Regions from separate parts of the Streptococcus sp. XMC genome, predicted to be linked through region 4. Evidence: predicted binding sites of a transcription regulator. Region 4 holds the regulator's gene; each other region holds the start of a gene.

Region 1 (3,209 bases), 640 kb from region 4:
AACTAAGAAAATCGGGATTGAACGTGCTCACTTGGAAGAAGATGCCGGTAAGAACACGCACGGAACAGACGGTTTCTCTTATGTAGACCTTAACCGTCAAGGGGTTCCATTGATTGAGATCGTATCTGAAGCCGATATGCGTTCTCCAGAAGAAGCCTATGCTTATTTGACAGCTTTGAAAGAAGTCATCCAATACACAGGTATTTCAGACGTCAAGATGGAAGAAGGATCGATGCGTGTGGATGCTAACATTTCCCTTCGCCCATACGGTCAAGAGGAATTTGGTACTAAGACTGAGTTGAAAAACTTGAACTCTTTCTCAAACGTCCGTAAAGGTCTTGAATACGAAGTGGAGCGTCAAGCGAAAATCTTGCGTTCAGGTGGGATTATTCGTCAAGAAACACGCCGTTATGATGAAGCCAACAAGAGTACCATTCTTATGCGTGTCAAAGAAGGAGCTGCGGATTACCGTTACTTCCCAGAACCAGACCTCCCCTTGTTTGAAATCTCAGATGAGTGGATTGAGGAAATGCGTACGGAGTTGCCAGAGTTTCCAAAAGACCGTCGTGCTCGCTATGTGGCAGAGCTTGGCTTGTCTGACTATGATGCCAACCAATTGACAGCGACGAAAGTCACTTCTGACTTCTTTGAAGCAGCTGTGGCCCTTGGTGGCGATGCCAAACAAGTGTCTAACTGGCTCCAAGGTGAAGTCGCACAATTCTTGAATGCAGAAGGCAAAACGCTGGAAGAAATCCAATTGACACCAGAAAATTTGGTTGAAATGATTGCCATCATCGAAGATGGAACCATTTCATCTAAGATTGCCAAGAAAGTTTTCGTTCACTTGGCGAAAAACGGTGGCGGTGCGCGTGAATACGTCGAAAAAGCTGGCTTGGTACAGATTTCAGATCCTGAAGTCTTGATCCCAATCATCCACCAAGTCTTTGCAGATAACGAAGCAGCCGTAGCTGACTTCAAGTCAGGGAAACGTAACGCTGACAAGGCCTTCACCGGCTTCCTCATGAAAGCAACTAAAGGCCAAGCCAACCCACAAGTAGCTCTTAAACTACTTGCCCAAGAATTGGCGAAGTTGAAAGAAGAGTAATAGAGAAAGACCAGCCGAAAGGTTGGTTTTTACTATCCATAAAATTGTGTTAGAATAGGAAAGATCATTACATATCAACTGGCATTAGGAGGAGTTACATGAACAAATTTTTAAGAGTCTTATTTGTCCTGGTTATCATCGCCATGTCTGGAGCGATTATCTTTCAGCTCTTCTTTCCAACTTATATGGGAAGTCATTCGGGATATGGTATTTCTGTCGGTTGGCAACGGGAGATTGGGATTTGGAATGTGGCGGTCCTTGTGATCCTGATTGCTGTCAAACTCAAATATGATTGGTTTTATCTTCGTACGGTTTTATTGGCCTTGATCATTGGTGGGCTTGGGATTGGGACCAATCATTTATTTGCTTATCTCAACTATCATTTGCCAGTAAATGCTATTGGAGCTTTTGAAAATTATCTTCTTGTTCTGGGCTGGATTGTCGGTTGGAAATTAGAGTCATCTCGGACCGATAATTAAGATATTAACCGTCTGTTTCTTCTTGACAAAGTTTGTGAAAGGGTTTACAATATGCTTGTCGGGTTTCCTGAAAGGGAATTGCAATTCATGGAAAAATAGGAGAATCATATGGAAACAATGAAAGCTGCTCGCTGGCATGGCAAGAAGGACGTTCGTATCGAAGAAGTAGAAGTCCCTAAAGTACAACCTCATCAAGTAAAGGTTGCGGTCAAATTCACGGGAATCTGTGGGACAGACTTGCATGAATACTTGGATGGGCCAATCTTCATTCCAACAGAAGAGCATGTCTATTCTGGTCAAAAAGCACCCGTTACCCTCGGTCACGAGTTTGCTGGAGAAATTGTTGAAGTTGGAAGCGATGTGACTCGTGTTAAAGTCGGTGATCGTGTGACGATCGAGCCAATTTTAGCAAAACACAACTTAATTGGTGATTATAACCTTGATCCAAATTTGAACTTCGTCGGTCTTGCGGCAGATGGTGGGTTTGCTAAATACTGTGTCCTAGATGGAGATTTGGTCCATGTGATTCCAGATAGCTTGAGCTATGAGCAAGCAGCGCTTACAGAACCTGCTGCTGTAGCCGTTTATGCAGTTCGTCAATCTGCTATCAAGGCAGGAGATACAGCTGTTATCTTTGGTTTGGGGCCTATCGGTCTCTTAATCGTGGAAGCCCTTCGTGCAGCTGGTGCTTCAAAAATCTATGCGGTTGAATTGTCCCCTGAACGTCAAGCCAAAGCAGAAGAGCTAGGTGCCATTGTGGTTCGTCCAGAAGAAGGTGAAACAGTCGTAGAAGCCATCCATCGTTTGACGGATGGGGGAGCGGATGTGTCTTATGAAGTAACAGGGGTTCCTGTTGTTCTTGGACAAGCTTTGGCAGCTGTCCATAAGGCAGGTGAGTGTATGGTCGTATCCATTTGGGAACGCGAAGCCAGCATCAATCCAAACGAATTCGCCATTCAAGAAAAGACCCTCAAAGGGATTATCGCTTATCGCCACATCTTCCCTAAAGTATTGGAATTGATGGAACAAGGCTATTTCTCTGCTGAAAAATTGGTTACCAAGAAAATCAAATTGGAAAACATTGTTCAAGATGGCTTTATCGAATTAACGCAAGATAAATCGCAAATCAAGATTTTGGTTGAGCCATAATGTACTACATCCTTACAGAATAAAACCAGTCCATTTGGGCTGGTTTTTTTAAAAATAGGGAGGACAATATAAAAAGATAGTATAAATTGAGAAAACGCTTGCATAAATAATTTTTACATGCTATACTGGTTGAACACTAATCATTTTAAGGAGACAAATATGAAACAGAATTCTTCTGTAACAGGCGATAAACAAGTCGTCTATGCGATTCGTCGATTGAAAAATGGCGTTGGTTCGGTGGCGATTGCGACGAGTTTGGCCCTCTTAACAGCCTTTGCTGGTCCAGTCAGTGCGGATGAGGTGGTCAATCCCCCCGCAACAGCTTCAGAAGTGGTGGCAACCCCGTCAAATGAAGCAAGCACTTCTTCATCAGATGTGAAGCCAGCTGCGAACACTGAGACAAGTGAAACTCCAAAAGTGGCGGAAGAAAGTGTCACTGCGCCTGAAAATGTAAGCGCCCTCACTGAAGAGGTTGC
Region 2 (3,209 bases), 150 kb from region 4:
CCAAAAAAGAACGCGAGAAATGGGGCAAGATGATTGAAGAATATCTGACAACGAGAGAAAATTTAAGAGCGGTTGTCAGCTTAGTTGACCTTCGTCATGAACCCTCGGCAGATGATGTCCAAATGTACGAGTTTTTAAAATATTACGAGATCCCTGTTATCTTGGTTGCGACCAAAGCCGACAAAATTCCAAGAGGAAAATGGAACAAGCATGAATCCATGATCAAGAAGAAGCTGGATTTTGATAAAACAGATACCTTTATCATCTTCTCATCGGTCAATAAAACTGGAGTAGAAGAAGCTTGGGACGCAATTTTCGACTATAGTTTTTCGGAATAAATCGTATTATTACTAACCTGTTATTTATTTGTTTGATTTATCTCGATATTGTAATTAAAATGTAATATTGAACTCAACAATTATATGCTTTTCTGTGCTATAATCATCTTAAAGAGTTTTCATTAAAACATTAGGAGATTATCACATTGAAAAAATTACTAAATAAATCGAAATTGATTGGATCCTTAGTAGCTCTGGTAGCTGCAGGAACAGTAGCGGCAGCCATGAGTGAGCACGTAGGAAACGTTGGAGCTAATGATGAAGCATATTCTCAATATGCAGATCCAACAGAAGCCTTCATCTCACAAATCGGTGAATCTGCTCGCCAACTTGGTCAAGAAAATGACCTGTATGCATCTGTTATGATTGCTCAAGCCATCTTAGAAAGTGGTGCTGGTCAATCTGGTTTGTCATCTTATCCACATTACAACCTTTTTGGTATTAAAGGGAGCTATGCTGGTCAATCAGCAGTGATGCAAACATGGGAAGATGATGGAGCTGGCAATGCCTATACTATCAACGATGCTTTCCGTTCATACCCTAGCTACTATGAATCATTGCAAGACTATGTTGCTGTTTTGAAACAAGGTCACTTTGCTGGCGCTTGGAAGAGCAATACAACTAGCTATCAGGATGCAACAGCTGCTTTAACGGGTGTCTATGCTACTGATACCAGTTACTATGCAAAATTGAACCACATCATTGAAACTTACAACCTTACTCAGTATGATTCACCAAGTGTGTATGGTGGCTATGAAGGTACTGTCTACAATCCTTATCGCCAACAATATACAACACAAGAAATCTTGAACTTGGATATCGCTTGGGCGAATCGTTTCTTATAAGATATGATTTAAATTGAATTTTAAACAGACTGTCAAAGTCTGTTTTTCTATTTTATCGTTTTAAATCGATTTATTTATTTTTCTTGTGGGACTCAGGATTTTTACTTTAAATTTTTCTGAAAACCTTTTCAGAAAGTCTATTCTATGATATAATGAAGAAGTTCACAAATTCAATATATAAGGAGATTCAGATGGGAGAATCAAATTTTGTTCTTAAGGTAGAAGCAGCATGTCAGAAGAAGGAAGAATTATATACGGCTTCTAAAGCTCGTTATGCGGTTCGCTCTATGTTCGCGGGTGCGTTTTTGACAATGAGTACTGCAGTAGGGATTGTGGGGGCAGATCTTCTCAACACTTTCTTGCCAGGTTCTGGTCGTTTCTTATTCCCATTTATTTTTGCGTGGGGTTTGGTTTATTTACTATTCTTAAATAGTGAGTTAACGACTTCCAATATGATGTACCTGACAGCCGGTGTTTATTTAAAGAAGATTAATTGGAAGAAAGCTTTAGAAATTTTACTCTATTGTACGTTCTTTAATCTGGTTGGTGCTTTGTTCCTCGCATTCCTCTTTAGTCAGACAAGTGCTTTTGCAAATCTGAATCCAAAAGGCTTCCTTGGTTCGGTTGTAGAGATGAAGTTGCAACGTTCTAATCAATTGGTTTTCTTTGAAGGGGTTGTTGCCAACATCTTTGTTAATATAGCTATTTTGTCCTATTTATTCTTTAAAGATGAAACAGCGAAAGTTCTGATGGCTTTGTCGGCTATTTATATGTTTGTTTTCCTTACCAATGAACACATCGCAGCGAACTTTGCTTCTTTCTCATTAGCTACTTTTAATTCTATTTCTAAAGATTTGCCTCACTTAGAGTTCTTCAATGTTCTTCGTCATTACGCTGTCACCTTTGTAGGTAACTCGGTAGGAGGAGGAGTGATCATGGGCTTGGCATATGCATGGCTCAATCGTACTAAGACTATCTATAAAGATTAACTATTTTTAAAAAAAGTTTGCAAAAATACTTGCATTCTTTTTTTTTATGTGATAAACTAAATAACGGTTTGAAAAAACTGCCTAAGACAGTAGGGGAGCTCGACTCATAAAGATCCTACCGAGGACAAAACGTATCATGTAAAAAGAAGCGTATTGTACTTTCGTGTCTAGGTTTGGGCGCGTTTTTCTTTTGGAAAAATTCCCCAAGCAAAATAATTACGGAGGTGAACACACTAATGAGTGAAGCAATTATTGCTAAAAAAGCGGAGCTAGTTGATGTAGTAGCTGAAAAAATGAAAGCTGCTGCTTCTATCGTCGTTGTTGACGCTCGTGGTTTGACAGTTGACCAAGATACAGTTCTTCGTCGTGAGCTTCGTGGAAGCGAAGTTGAGTACAAAGTTATTAAAAACTCAATCTTACGTCGTGCAGCTGAAAAAGCTGGCCTTGAAGATCTTGCATCTGTGTTTGTTGGACCATCTGCTGTAGCATTTTCTAACGAAGATGTTATTGCACCAGCGAAAATCTTGAACGATTTTGCTAAAACTGCTGACGCACTTGAAATCAAGGGTGGTGCAATCGAAGGCGCTGTCGCATCAAAAGAAGAGATCCTTGCTCTTGCAACTCTTCCAAACCGCGAAGGACTTCTTTCTATGCTCCTTTCTGTACTTCAAGCGCCAGTGCGCAACGTTGCTCTTGCAGTCAAAGCGGTTGCAGACAACAAAGAAGACGCAGCTTAATCTTAAGCTACGCAGCGTAGCCTAGCTACAAAAAATAAAAACATAAAATATAAAAACTTATTTGGAGGAAATAACAATGGCATTGAACATTGAAAACATTATTGCTGAAATTAAAGAAGCTTCAATCCTTGAATTGAACGACCTTGTAAAAGCTATCGAAGAAGAATTTGGTGTAACTGCAGCTGCTCCTGTAGCTGTTGCTGCAGCTGGTGCTGCTGACGCTGGTGCTGCTAAAGATTCATTCGATATCGAATTGACATCTGCAGGCGACAAGAAAGTCGGCGTTATCAAAGTTGTACG
Region 3 (3,209 bases), on a different contig from region 4:
AGAGAATCGCTCTCTCTTTTCAGTTTATTATTTATACAATCACACGTGTATATTCCTCTAATTCTTCATGTGCTTTCTCAGATGCATCGTCCGTTATCCCGCAGTTACTTTTTTCAAAGAACAGATAGAGGTAAAGTCTTCCTTACCAATCTTGGAGGAGTCAATCAGTAGGTAAGCTTCGGAAGAACGTTCTAAAGCTAACTTTTGCGTATAGGCTTCTTCAAAAGAAGAGGTCAGAACCCGTCCATCCACAATGCCATTCCCACTAAAAAACATCTTGTGGAAGTACATTCTTTCCATGAGAGTGTTCGTTATCTCGCCGACAAAAGCTTGACTTGTTTCTCGGAGTTCTCCTCCCAAGAGGATTACCTTAAAGGTATCACTTTTTTTCTTTAACAATTCTTGAAAAATCGGTAGACAATTTGTCACCACACGCAGTTCCTTATTATTAATGGCTTCGGAAAGAACCTCAACAGAGGTCCCCGGCCCAAGGAAAATACTCTCACCTTCTTTTATCAGCTCGCTAGCTTTCTTCGCTACTTCACGCTTAGCCAGAATATTCTTTAGCAACTTCTCTTCATGGGGCAGTTCCCGTGAAGGGAGGAATTGGTTACTTTTGGCTCCATTTCGAACCCGAATAAGGAGACCTTGCTTTTCCAATTCAATCAAATCCCGACGGACCGTCATATCCGACACCTGCATACTTTCCATGATGTCTTGAACATAAACGGTTCCAGCCTTATTGACCAGATTGATAATCTCATTCAGTCTTTCCTGTTTTCTCATTTCCTACCTACTTGCTTCATTTTTGTTTATTATAACCTTAAATTGTCAGAATCGCAATCATTTTTTGTTTACAATAAACACTTTTCCAAATAAGAGAACCAAAAAAAGGCTTATCCTTGCGGATAAACCTCTGGTTAATAACGTTTCAAGCAAGATTAAGCTTTGTTTTCGCTACCAAATACGTCGATACGTTCTTCAACTGAAGCTGTGATTGCTTCGAATCCTGGTTTCAAGAATTTACGTGGGTCGAAGAGTTTCTTCTTGTCGTATTCTGCTTCGTTTGCATCGTATTCACGTACAAATTGACGAGTTGCGTTAGCGAATGCGATTTGGCATTCAGTGTTAACGTTAACTTTCGCAACACCAAGTTTGATAGCTTCTTGGATTTGCTCATCAGGGATACCTGAACCACCGTGCAATACGATTGGAAATCCTGGAAGAGCTTCTGTCAATTTCTTCAAGTGATCAAGGTCAAGACCTTCCCAGTTTGCTGGGTATGGACCGTGGATGTTACCAATACCTGCTGCCAAGAAGTCGATTCCTGTAGCAACCATTGCTTTAGCATCTTCGATTGGTGCCAATTCACCTTTACCAACGATACCGTCTTCTTCACCACCGATTGTACCAACTTCAGCCTCAACTGAGATACCTTTAGCGTGAGCTTTTTCTACAACTTCTTTCGCCAATTTAAGGTTTTCTTCAACTGGAAGGTGTGATCCGTCGAACATGATTGAAGTGTAACCAACTTCGATACACTCAAGAGCATCTTCGTAGTGACCATGGTCAAGGTGGATTGCAACTGGTACAGTGATACCCATTGCTTCAACAAGGTTAGCGATCATGTTGCGAGCTACTTTGTAACCACCCATGTATTTAGCAGCACCCATAGAAGTTTGGATCAAAACTGGAGCTTTTTTAGCTTCTGCTGCACGCAAGATAGCTTGAGTCCACTCAAGGTTGTTTGTGTTAAATCCACCAACTGCGTAACCATTGTCACGAGCTGCTTGGACAAATTTTTCTGCTGAAACGATTGCCATTAGTAGTAGGCCTCCTCTATTTTTTTGTGGTTAAACCACTTACATTGTTTATTTTATCACTTTTTCATTGAAAATGCTAGCTTTTCCTGAGCCTTTAAAGCGTTTTCTTCTCTTTCAAGCAATCTTTCTCCTAAATGAACAAGAAAAAAGACAGCCGAAGCTGTCTTGATCATCCGATGCGGAGAGAGGGACTTGAACCCTCACGACCTAAAGCGGTCACAGGATCCTTAGTCCTGCGCGTCTGCCAATTCCGCCATCCCCGCGATTGAGTACCTTACTAGTATATCAATCTTCTACTTTCTTGTCAAGATTTTTTTCAAACTTTTTTCAAAGGTTGTCATTTCTTCACAAAAAAGGAGCAGGTCGAAGGACCTGCTCCCTTGATTTTTATTTGCTATCGTGATTCTCAACGGCCGCTGTAATAAAGGCTGTATACAGACCTTCAGGACGGTTTGGACGGCTTGACAATTCTGGATGGTATTGGCAAGCGACAAAGAATTTGTTCTCTGGGATTTCAACGATTTCGACCAAACGGTTGTCTGGTGAAACACCTGAGAAGACAAAACCTGCTTCTTCGAACTGTTCACGGAAAGCATTGTTAAACTCATAACGGTGACGGTGGCGACGTTGTACCACTTCTTGATGGTCATAGGCAGCAGCTGCTTTTGATCCCCGTTTGAGTTTCGATGGGTACAGTCCTAAACGAAGGGTACCTCCCATGTCTTCCACATTGATTTGGTCCCGCATGATATCGATAATTGGATACTTAGTTTCTGGATCCAATTCGGATGAATTGGCCCCTTCCAAGCCTAAAACGTGACGGGCAAACTCAATACAGGTCAACTGCATCCCCAGACAGACACCCAGCATTGGTACATCATTTTCGCGCGCATACCGAATCGCTTGAATCTTACCCTCAGTACCACGTTGACCAAAACCACCTGGGACGATAATCCCATCAGCGTCAGATAGGAGTTCCGCTACATTCTCAGCTGTCACGTCATTAGCATTGACCCAATTGATCTTCACTTCGGCATCATTGGCGTATCCAGAGTGCTTCAAGGCCTCAACAACAGAAATGTAGGCATCTTGCAATTCTACGTATTTACCAACAAGTGCAATCTTGACTTGTTTTTTGAGGTTCATAACCTTATCAACCATAGCTGACCATTCGGTCATATCTGCTGCTGGTGCATCAATCTTCAAATGATCGCAAACGATTTGGTCCATATTTTGAGCCTGCAAGTTCAATGGAATTTGGTACAAGTGTTCTACATCAAGCGACTCAATGACAGCTTCTGGGGCTACATCACAGAATTGGGCTAGTTTGTTTTTAATACCTTGTCCAGCTGTCTTTTCTGTACGAATGACCAACATATTTGGCTG
Region 4 (3,209 bases):
AGACAGTAACGCCAGATCGGGTCGATGTCATTGCAGATCGAGAAGGGGTAAATGAAATTACCTTGGTGACCTGTGAGGATGCCGCAGCAACTTATCGTACGATTGTAAAAGGTACTTTAGAAACTTCAGTAGATTACTCGAAAGCACCAAAAGATATCCTAGAAGCTTTCACAAAATCTTATAATCAAATGCAATTATAATCAACAAAAAAAGAGGTCCTTGACCTCTTTTTTCTGTTAATTTTCTGCCAATTTGTAAGAGGATAGTCATAAAATGTTACCTGACTGACATATTTTTGCATGCTTTCTATTTTATAATAGAAGAGTGATAGAAAGAAGCTTGGAGGAACCGAATGCCTACAGAAGATATCTATACTCTGCTAAGAAATTTCTACGGCTTACTGGTCAATGATTTTCCAAAAACGGGACTCATTACCAAGGGAATCTACGAAGTTGAACAGGTCTTTAAAACCATTGAAAACCTTCCTGATGATCAAGAACACTTAATTCGATACGAAATTCGTCAATTCCTAACGACCTTGGAACAAGTGCAAGAAGGCTATAGAATTAACTTCTCAAATGAAGAAACTCGAATCCTTGAAAACCTAAGAGAAGTAGTTTGTCCTATATAAATTTTATACAGACTCATCCATTTTCCTCCTCAATTGCGAATTATTAATTGAGGAGGTTTTTTATGTATCATATTGTATTTCAAGAAGCTAGTCTTTTACCTAGAGAACGCTTGCTTACAGAAGGCCCTGATAAGCTCAGTAATCAAGAATTGCTGTCCATCTTATTACGGACGGGGAACAAAAATAAAACAGTCTACGAGATCGCACAGGAGCTCTTAGGCTCACTAAAGAGCTTAAAGGAATTGGCTAGTATGAGCTTTCAGGAGCTACAGGAAGTTCCAGGGATTGGGAAAGTAAAGGCAATTGAGCTGTTAGCTGCTATTGAATTTGGGAAACGAATCCAGACTTCCCAAGTGATTGAAACAGAACAAATTATGAGTAGTCAGAAGCTTGCAAAGATGATGCAGCAAAAGATCGGCCATGAGAAACAAGAGCATTTACTGGCCTTGTATCTGAATACCCAGAATCAAATTATCCATCAGCAAGTGATTTTTATCGGAACAGTCAATCGTAGTATTGCAGAACCTCGAGAGATCTTGCATTATGCCATCAAGCATATGGCGACGTCTTTAATTCTTGTTCATAACCATCCATCTGGAATCATTCATCCTAGCAAGAATGATGATGGTGTCACCAAACAAATGATTGAAGCTTGCAATTGTCTTGGAATTGTTTTTCTTGACCATCTGATTGTCTCAACTGATGATTATTATAGCTACCGGGAGGAGACAGACTTATTGGTATAGAAAGAAGGAGAGTGGGACAGAAATCGGTCATTCGTTAGAATTCGATTTCGTCGTCCCACCTCTGCACAGTTTAGTAGGGCTATAAAAGCTGATGAACTCAGCGTAGTAGAGCCCACTCAAGCACTGCGTCTTGCTCGACAATCTAAAGACAATAGAGAGGCTAGGACTTTTGTCCCAGCCTCATTTTATCATGTATTTTTGCGCATAAAGTAGAGAAGGGTTTGCAGTTCACTGGTTAGATCAACATATTGGACAACCACATCTTTTGGAACTGTTAAGTGTACTGGAGAAAAGCTAAGGATTCCCTTGATACCAGCTTCAACCAGTACATCTGCAACTTCTTGAGATTTTACACTTGGAACGGTTAAAATGGCTGTTTGGATCTCTTGTCCCTCTAGTTTTTCTTTCAGCGTTGAGATGCCGTAAATCGGAATACCATCTTTACTTTTAGTACCGACTAACTCATGATCATCGGTATCAAATGCCATGACAATCTTCATCTTGTTTCGCTCATGGAAACGATAGTGAAGAAGGGCACTTCCCATATTCCCAATACCGACGATAGCAACATTGGTGATGGAGTTATCATTTAAGAGATCTGCGAAAAAGTTCATTAACTTTTTGACATCATAACCAAAACCACGTCGTCCTAGCTCCCCGAAGTAGGAGAAGTCGCGACGAACAGTTGCGGAGTCAATCCCGATGGCTTCAGCAATCTGTTTTGAATTGGCTCTCTCGATTTTCTCTGCATTAAAGCGTTTAAAAATGCGGTAGTAGAGGGAGAGTCGTTTGGCAGTAGCACGAGGAATTGGATTAGTCTTATCTTGTTTCACAATATCACAACCTTTCAAATCTATTGTATAAAAAGTTTGTGAATAAAGCAACTATCTTCTACTAAAAAAACACCAAAAAGGTGCTTTTCTTTCTTAGTTGGAATTTCTTAAACTCTGATCAAACTGAATCAGATAGCGATAGAAGTCGCCTATCTTTCCAGTAAAAGGTAATGTTTGTCCCTTGTAGGATACAGAAACAACCTGATAGGAATCTGGAAGGGTCACACAGCCTGAAAAAGCTAATAAACAGTGATCCAAATTATCGTAGCTGATCTGACGTTCCTTTTTGTATGCATCCAAATAAGTGAGGACTATGAGACCATTGGTCATTACTTTTCAATCCTTTCAAAGATTTCCCGTTCAACTAGACTATCCATAAGGAAGTAGAATTTTTGTTGGATGATTTTATTTTCTGGATTTTTAAAAATATTCACCAAGCGAAGGCCTGACTTATCAGTAATGTTAATTTTAAATCCTGTTAAATCCTTATTGATGATAATTTTTAGCTTAAAGCCATCCCCGCTGTTTGGAACAGCTTCCAATAAACGATTTAATTCGTAGTTCCCAACCTTTGTTTGTGCAAAGGTATTGTCGCGTAGGGTATATTTTTTAATATTTGGATGGATTGCGTATGTGTAATCGCAGTTTGGTAATGAGACAGATGTTTCAAATGCCATGTAATTCTCCTAAAATTTTGTGAATGGTTGTTATAAAAGTATCGACCTCAGCGGTCGTATTGAATTCGGATAAACTAATGCGAATAGATTCCTTCAATCGATGAGAATCTTCGCCATAATAAGCCGCAAGAACGTGGCTTGGTTGAACAGTTCCTGCTGTACAAGCAGAGCCGGTTGAGACTGAAATTCCTGCCATGTCTAAACGAAGCAGTAAGATATCATTGCTGATACATGGGAAGCCAATATTTAAGACATGAGGAAGTTTGGAGTCTGTGCAATTCAGATAAAAATCTAGATCCTCTAGGCCAGTTAGGATACGCTC

What was found. The regulator Rex, encoded in region 4, represses fermentation and respiration genes when NADH is low (regulators of the CRP and FNR family bind a similar motif). The targets are predictions, from matches to a motif close to TTGTGAANTANTTCACAA.
Region 1: a site for Rex is predicted at 1,617-1,634, ahead of LXO72_RS00420 (2,3-butanediol dehydrogenase). Genes of this name have one in related genera too.
Region 2: a site for Rex is predicted at 1,334-1,351, ahead of LXO72_RS02755 (formate/nitrite transporter family protein). Genes of this name have one in related genera too.
Region 3: a site for Rex is predicted at 1,868-1,885, ahead of LXO72_RS06550 (class II fructose-bisphosphate aldolase). Genes of this name have one in related genera too.

Annotation. Positions count from the first base shown of each region.
Region 1 covers NZ_JAJTNQ010000001.1:99,748-102,956, forward strand. Annotated here, with positions in the region: gene gatB (Asp-tRNA(Asn)/Glu-tRNA(Gln) amidotransferase subunit GatB) at 1-1,105, shown strand, start outside; gene LXO72_RS00415 (hypothetical protein) at 1,204-1,584, shown strand; gene LXO72_RS00420 (2,3-butanediol dehydrogenase) at 1,693-2,733, shown strand; gene LXO72_RS00425 (pullulanase) at 2,893-3,209, shown strand, end outside.
Region 2 covers NZ_JAJTNQ010000001.1:594,696-597,904, forward strand. Annotated here, with positions in the region: gene yihA (ribosome biogenesis GTP-binding protein YihA/YsxC) at 1-338, shown strand, start outside; gene LXO72_RS02750 (glucosaminidase domain-containing protein) at 485-1,183, shown strand; gene LXO72_RS02755 (formate/nitrite transporter family protein) at 1,375-2,172, shown strand; ribosomal protein L10 leader region at 2,235-2,370, shown strand; gene rplJ (50S ribosomal protein L10) at 2,409-2,909, shown strand; gene rplL (50S ribosomal protein L7/L12) at 2,986-3,209, shown strand, end outside.
Region 3 covers NZ_JAJTNQ010000003.1:2,174-5,382, forward strand. Annotated here, with positions in the region: partial or broken gene LXO72_RS06545 (DeoR/GlpR family DNA-binding transcription regulator) at 32-786, opposite strand; gene LXO72_RS06550 (class II fructose-bisphosphate aldolase) at 942-1,823, opposite strand; tRNA gene LXO72_RS06555 (tRNA-Leu) at 2,001-2,086, opposite strand; gene LXO72_RS06560 (CTP synthase) at 2,211-3,209, opposite strand, start outside.
Region 4 covers NZ_JAJTNQ010000001.1:742,574-745,782, reverse strand. Annotated here, with positions in the region: gene LXO72_RS03470 (class A sortase) at 1-200, shown strand, start outside; gene LXO72_RS03465 (porphobilinogen deaminase) at 353-631, shown strand; gene radC (RadC family protein) at 694-1,377, shown strand; gene LXO72_RS03455 (redox-sensing transcriptional repressor Rex) at 1,566-2,210, opposite strand; gene LXO72_RS03450 (DUF4649 family protein) at 2,304-2,540, opposite strand; gene LXO72_RS03445 (DUF1831 domain-containing protein) at 2,540-2,887, opposite strand; gene LXO72_RS03440 (cysteine desulfurase family protein) at 2,877-3,209, opposite strand, start outside.